One region of the Brevundimonas sp. EU05-FHT14B07 genome, then DNA from elsewhere that is predicted to be linked to it. Evidence: predicted binding sites of a transcription regulator. Region 1 holds the regulator's gene; each other region holds the start of a gene.
The links. Region 1 encodes LexA, which represses DNA repair genes until DNA is damaged. Its sites were predicted from a motif close to ATGTTCNCNANNTGTTCT; they were not measured.

Region 2: the regulator LexA is predicted to act here: its motif matches at 846-863, upstream of AC3WRC_RS05920 (ImuA family protein).
Region 3: the regulator LexA is predicted to act here: its motif matches at 1,357-1,374, upstream of AC3WRC_RS10540 (ImuA family protein).

What each region holds. Positions count from the first base shown of each region.
Region 1 is NZ_JBYTCZ010000003.1:180,264-182,524, forward strand. It holds gene AC3WRC_RS08745 (ComEC/Rec2 family competence protein) at 1-586, shown strand, start outside; gene lexA (transcriptional repressor LexA) at 567-1,265, opposite strand; gene trpC (indole-3-glycerol phosphate synthase TrpC) at 1,384-2,178, opposite strand; gene trpD (anthranilate phosphoribosyltransferase) at 2,175-2,261, opposite strand, start outside.
Region 2 is NZ_JBYTCZ010000002.1:366,760-369,020, forward strand. It holds gene AC3WRC_RS05915 (hypothetical protein) at 1-333, opposite strand, end outside; gene AC3WRC_RS05920 (ImuA family protein) at 952-1,626, shown strand; gene AC3WRC_RS05925 (Y-family DNA polymerase) at 1,523-2,261, shown strand, end outside.
Region 3 is NZ_JBYTCZ010000004.1:29,601-31,861, reverse strand. It holds gene AC3WRC_RS10555 (hypothetical protein) at 259-462, shown strand; gene AC3WRC_RS10550 (DUF1810 domain-containing protein) at 488-928, opposite strand; gene AC3WRC_RS10545 (hypothetical protein) at 925-1,263, opposite strand; gene AC3WRC_RS10540 (ImuA family protein) at 1,402-2,157, shown strand; gene AC3WRC_RS10535 (Y-family DNA polymerase) at 2,072-2,261, shown strand, end outside.

The DNA.
Region 1 (2,261 bases):
TCTGGGCGTGCTGTTTGTCTGTCTGTGGCAGGGCCGCCTGCGATGGATGGGACTGCCCTTCGCAGCCGCCGTCCTGATCTGGCCGCGTGCGCCGACGCCGAACCTCTGGATTGGCGATGGCGGAACAAACGCCGCCTTTCACCGTGACTGGGCGGCCGTCGTCATACGGCCTGGCGTGCGTGAATTTGCGGTGGATCTCTGGTCGCGACGACGAGGGCTGATCATGACGGACCGGTCGGAGACGGGCTGGGTCTGCGACCGCTTTTCCTGTCGACCGGGCACCGAAGAGGCGGTGCCCGTGGCGATCTGGTGGGGGCGGAAGTCGCCGAGCTCAGATCAGATGGAGACTTTATGCCGCGCAGCGCCCGTCGTCAGCGTCCGCGCTGTCGTCACCTCAATTCCAAGCGCCTGTCAGGATCGCCTTGTCCTGGACGGGGTGGATTTTGCGCGAGGCGGGGCAGTAGAGTTGTGGCGCGTCCGTTCGGGCGAGCCGAATCGATGGCGCGCGGTGTGGACGGCCGACGTTCGCGGCGACCGCCCCTGGGCGCGTCAGTCCGATCCGGACGTCAGTGATAGCGGCGCATAAGGCCGACCAGCTTGCCTTGGACCGCGACCTGATCCGAGCCGTAGATCTTGGTCTCGTAGTTGCGGTTGGCGGGTTCCAGCGCGATCGAGGCCCCCTTCTTGCGAAGGCGCTTCAGCGTCGCCTGCTCGCCTTCCACCAGAGCCACCACGATTTCTCCGGAGGCGGCGTTGTCGGTCGATTTGATCACCACCATGTCGCCGTTCAGGATGCCCGCCTCGATCATGGAGTCGCCCTCGATCTCCAACAGATAGTGCTCGCCCGAACCCAGCATGGATTCCGGGACCGGATAGCGCGCCGTTTCATGCTCGATTGCGTCGATCGGCGTGCCGGCGGCGATCTTGCCCATCAGCGGCAGTTCGCGGGTGTCGTTGGCCGCCATCGGGGCCGCAGGTCGGACACCCCCGCCGCCCTCGATGACGTCGGGCTTGAACCCGGCGCGACCGCGCGGCGCGCCGGCCGTCGCCTGTTCGGGCAGCTTCGTGACTTCCAACGCGCGGGCGCGGTGAGCGAGACGGCGGATGAAACCGCGTTCCTCCAGCGCTGTGATCAGCCGGTGAATGCCAGACTTGGAGGCCAGATCGAGCGCCTCCTTCATCTCGTCGAACGAAGGGGAGACGCCGGTCTCCTGGATGCGTTCGTGGATGAACATCAGCAGTTCGTGCTGTTTGCGCGTGAGCATCGCCAGGCCCTCATGCGCCCGCCGACGAATCGGAACGGGCCGTGAACATTTGTCGATGTTCTGTAAGTGTTCCTTGCTAATGTCAACTTAACGGCGAGGCTTGCCGCCGCGTGTCGGCTCAGACCGCCAGCAACTGACGGGTCGCCGCCTCGACATCGGCCTGCCGCATCAGGCTCTCGCCAACCAGGATCGCCTGGGCGTGCGCCGCCGAAACCCGCGCCACGTCGTCGGGCGTAAAGATGCCGCTCTCCGCAACCAGCAGAGCGCGCACCGGGCTGAGCATGGACAGCCGCTCCGTGGTTTCCAGATCGACCTCAAACGTGCGCAGCGAACGATTATTGACCCCCACCAGATCGCCACCAAGCGCACAAGCGCGCGCCATTTCTTCCTCGTCGTGGGTCTCTATGAGCGCATCCATGCCGAACCGTTCGGCTTCCGACAGCAGCTCGGCGGCCAACCGGTCATCGACCATGGCCAAGATGATCAGGATGCAGTCGGCGCCCAGGGCGCGGCTTTCGGCAACCTGCCAGGGATCGACGAGGAAATCCTTGCGCAGGCAGGGCAGGGCGACGGCCTCGCGGGCCTGGCCCAGATAGGCGTCGTCGCCTTGGAAGCTGGGGCCATCGGTCAGCACCGACAGACAGGCCGCGCCGCCGGCCTCATAGGCGCGGGCCAGGGCCGGCGGATTGAAGTCGGGACGGATCAGACCCTTGGATGGACTGGCCTTCTTGATCTCGGCGATCAGGGCGGGACGACCGGTTTCTTCTTCGGCGCGCTCCAAGGCGGCGCGAAAGCCGCGCGGGGCCGATGCGGCGCGGGCCAGGGCTTCGACGGCGTCCTGTGAGGTCGCCGCCTTGCGGGCAGCGACGTCCTCGCGCTTGTAGGCGGCGATACGGTCCAGAACGTCGGTCATGCGGGCTCTTCGCTTTCCAGCGGCGTGGAGGTGATGCGGGCCAGGCAATCCAACGCTTCGGCGGCTCGACCGTCGTCAATGGC
Region 2 (2,261 bases), on a different contig from region 1:
AATAAGGTGGGTGTGCAAGCCTTCATCCAAACTGCGCTCTTGCACGGCATAGACGGCAAGCCGCACCGCCTTTTTGCGAGAATAATGCGTTCCAAAAAGTTTGCCGTTGACCCGATGCAACACCTTGCCGACTTCAGCGGTCATGATGCCTGGCGTGAATGCCCGACGGGTTGTTAGGGTCACAAAATAGCGATCTGGGCAGCTACGAATCGCCCGCTCAAGCTCTGGAAGGCGAGCGAGTTCATTCCAGTTCCGGCCACCATCACCCCGCACGGAAATAGACACACGGGTGGTGTCATAGTGGTTGAAATTTTGAGGTGTGAGGGCGGGCATGATGGAAAATGGGTGTGATGTGGAAATGAGGTTGATGTTGTTGAATTTACCCCACTATTTAGGCCACACGTCCTCCCAGTATGCCGCCCATATCAAAGAAACTTTAGGTAAAATAATCCGACCAAGACCGATTTAAATAGCTGATTTTGCTATATAAATATGCGTCTTATCGCTTTCGTAATGATGGGGTCAGGTGTTCGAGTCACCTAAGCGGCACCACCTTCTCAAGGCATCTCTAGCTTTGACGCCCGGCCGGATAGGCCGGAAGGTGTTTCCGCTTGGAACCGGCGCGGGCAATGGGAAAGGCCGATAAGCCTATAGATTTTCACACTTTCGGCCTTTGCTCGAATTTCGTCGAACTGGGTGAGCGCTCCTCAGGCCCAAGCCTCAACTTCGCGCCAGAACTTATCGGTTCGGGCCGATCAAGATGGGAGCCCTCTACGAAGCGGCTGAGCTAAAATTGGAGGGCTACTTTTCTCACCTTGACTCGTTGGGAGTGTGAAGTCGCATATAGAACAAATGATGAACAAACGAGATTTAGTCTCAAGCTTTTCGCTAGCACGCCACTCTTCTCCTCTCATAAAGCGCAGGTTTGATAGCGACTTAAACGGAGGTGATATGGCACGCGTTCTGGCCGTGCTGACGCCTGCCGGAACACACGAATTCTACGCTGAGAATGCCGCGGACGCCGTGACCGTAAACGGCTTCGGCTTGGGCATGGCTTTGTCGATCACGCCTGGTCAGGGCTTCCTGTGGGCCGTTCATGATCGAGGCGCTGGCGAGAACGGCCACCCGTATGGGGCGGGGCTGCATGAGATGGGCCTGTCACCCAATGAGGTTTTGTTGGTTCGCGCTCGCGACATCCGCACCCTTTTGGGTGTGGGTGAAGACGCCCTGCGCACGCGCGGCATAGGTGTAGTGCTGCTGAGCGCATGGGGAGAAGACCGGGCTCTAAGCCTCACGGCTAGCCGGCGGCTGTCGCTGGCGGCTCGTAATGGCGGCAAGCAGCTTTTTTTGGCGCGTGCAGGGGCCGCACCCCAGCCCAGCGCGGCGGAAAGTCGATGGTCGATAAAATCCGCAGCCTCGACCCCTCTGGAAGGCGGGGCGCCAGGTCGGCCGGCCTTTTCCGCCAAACTTTTGCGTCATCGAGGAAGCGCGGCAGTCGTAGCCTCTCTCATGGAGTGGGATCGTGAAGGACGATCATTCGTCGAGCCGGCGACGTTATCTGGCCGTGTGGTTCCCTTGGCTTCCCAGCGACAGGCTACAACTGAAAGCCTGCGCCGACACGCCTGAAGCGCCGCTTGTGCTGGTGGAGAAGGTCAAAGGCGCTCTGCGGCTGAGCAGCGTCGGCCCTGAGGCGTCGCGCCAAGGGCTGCGTCCCGGCCAGACGCTGGCTGATGCGCGTGCGCGCCTCCCTGTGCTGAAGGTCGCAGAGACGCAGCCCGAAGCGGACGACGCTTGGCTTGCTCAGGTTCTAGAGGACTTCGATCGTTTTTCGCCCATGATCACAATAGATCCGCCGCACGGTTTGATGATGGATGTGACCGGTTGCACACATCTGTTCGGCGGCGAGAAGAAACTGTTTCAACTCGTCCAGTTGCGTGGGCGCGGATTAGGTTTGCAGAGCCGTTGCGCTTTCGCATCCACACCCCAGGCGGCGCGTGCGCTCAGTCGATTTGGACAGCCGCATGACGTGTTCGATTGCGCAACCGAACGCGCAATGGTCCGTCGTCTGACTGTCTCCGCTTTGGAGCTTGATGAACGCGATGAGCTAGCTTTACGTCGGGCGGGCCTGAAAAATTTGGGCGACTTGGATGACCGCCCGCGAGCGCCCTTGGCGGCCCGTTTCGGGGCCGGATTTCCTGCGCGGTTGGCGCGTATCTTGGGTGATGAAGACACACGTATCACCCCGCATCGTCCAACGCCGC
Region 3 (2,261 bases), on a different contig from region 1:
CCTTATTTGCGCCAGCGCTCGCTCGGCGAGCAGGTCCATGTCGAAGGTCTAACTGGTCGGTCGCCCAGTCGCAGAACCGGCTTTCGACACCCGGCCTGCCAATCGCCGGCTGTGTCGATTGGGTGACGATGAGAGTCCCCCCCCCCTGAGATCGTCAGCCGCTGCGGCGCTCGGCTTGATGGCTCGATCAGACTTTCGACGCGCCTGCTCAAGGAACCACCGCAAACCCAGAACATTACGGGAACACAGGAGATGATGATGACGGACAGTCACAACCCCAAACTCGAGCCCCATCCCAACGGCAACACGGAGAAGGACCCATCCGATTGGGTTACAGGCGGTGAGGCGATGATCCTGACGCAGTCCGACGAGATCGAGGCCTGGATGACGGCGCCGTGGGAGACGGCCAAGGCGCTGCAGCGCCCGCTGCCCGACGGCGCTTTGTCAGTTATCGACGCCTAGGCCACGTAAAGCCTCTGATAGTTGTTTAAAGACGATCCGGTCCCGTCCTGGCGGTCAACACAAGTTCTGCGGTCAACGGATCAGGCGAAAGGCCCCAGCGTGCGAGCGCCGCGTCGAACACGCTCGGATCGGCCGCCACGGCGGCGAATAGCGTCATCGATGATCGGAATTTGAGATCGTCGGGCGATCCGAACAGCTGAAGCACCGACGCCGCCGGCGCCGTGGTCGCGGTTTGGGCTGCGCGGATGAGACGCGCCCCTAGAACGGGATGCAGCAGATAGGCCTGCGCCTCCGCGAGCGATCCCATGCCATAGAAGGCGGCTGTCGAAGACTGTCCCAGCGACCGGGCCTGGGGGAAGACAAACCACATCCAGTGGCTTGTCTTGCGACCCGCCGCGAGCTCGGCCATCGCCGTTTCGATCACGGGGTCTTGAGCTAGGACGAAACGGTCGAGTGCTGTGGTCATTCGGCCGTCTCGCCCAGACTGGCGAACCAGTCTGCATAGGTAGTGTTTCGCGCCATGTGTCGATTGAGATCCGGCGAGCCGTCGGTCCACCACACAGGGCCCCGCTCACCCAACCCCACCTTGGCCTTGTCGACGCTGCGCCGCGCTGCGGCCAAAGCGTCCGTATCCTCAGCCGCCAAGGCCGTCCGCACCGCCCGGCGCGCCGACATCAGATCATGCACCAGTTCGTCCCTCGCCTCCGCCGACAGAGCAGGATTGGAGCACCGCCACAGCCGGCCTCGAACCACGAAATAGCGGCCGTCGGGGGTGGTGGGGTATCGGAGGGGCTGCGTCATCGTGGGGCTAACGCGCCGCGCCCGGGATGGCGCCGCCCACAGGGCGATCCACAACGCCGTTGCGATCCGCCTTGACTCTCACACGCTCGAATAAGAACAAATAAGGAACGTTCAGCTCGCATCCGGTTTCAGGAGAACATGTCCGCCGCCTCCCCATCCTTCCAGGCGCTCCGCGCGGAGATCGCCCGTATCGAGGCGGGTCGACGTCCGCCTGGCGGCGTGCTGCCGTTTGGACTGGCCGCGCTCGATCGCCGGCTGCCCGCCGGCGGCTTGGCGCTCGGCGCGCTGCATGAGGTGGCTGGCGGCGGCGACGGGGCCATCGACGGGGCCGTTGCCGCCTTGTTTGCGGCCGGTGTGGCAGCGCGCACCCAGGGGCCGGTGCTCTGGTGTGTGACCCGCCCGGACCTGTTCGCGCCGGCGCTGGAGCAGGCGGGGCTGTCTTCGAACCGAGTCATCTATGTGGAGGCCGAGGACGAGGCCGGATTGCTGGCCGCCTTCGAGGACGGCCTGCGTCACGGCGGCTTCGGCGCGGTCGTCGGCGAAGTGGCCCGCCTGTCCATGACGGCGTCCCGGCGGCTGCAGTTGGTCGCCGAGGACACCGGCTCTCTTGGTCTGGCCGTGCGACGATGGCGTCGTCAGGCCGATGCGGCGGACTTCGGCCAGCCGACCGCCGCCGCCACCCGCTGGCGGGTCACCGCCCTGCCCTCCGCCCCCCTGCCCGTGCCCGGCGTCGGCCGCCCGCGCTGGTTCGTCGAACTGATCCGCTGCCGCGCCGGAGCCTGCGCGGATTTCGAACTGGAAGCCTGCGATGAGACGGGTCGTCTCGCTCTACCTCCCCACCTGGCCGACCGATCGGCTGCGACGCTGGCTTGGACCCGACGCGCCGTCGCCTGAGACGCCCTTGGTCCTGGTCGGGCGCCAAGGCCGCAGACGCGTGGTGTTGGCCGCCGACCCCGCCGCCCGCGCCCATCGCCTGCATCCCGGCATGGCCGCGACCC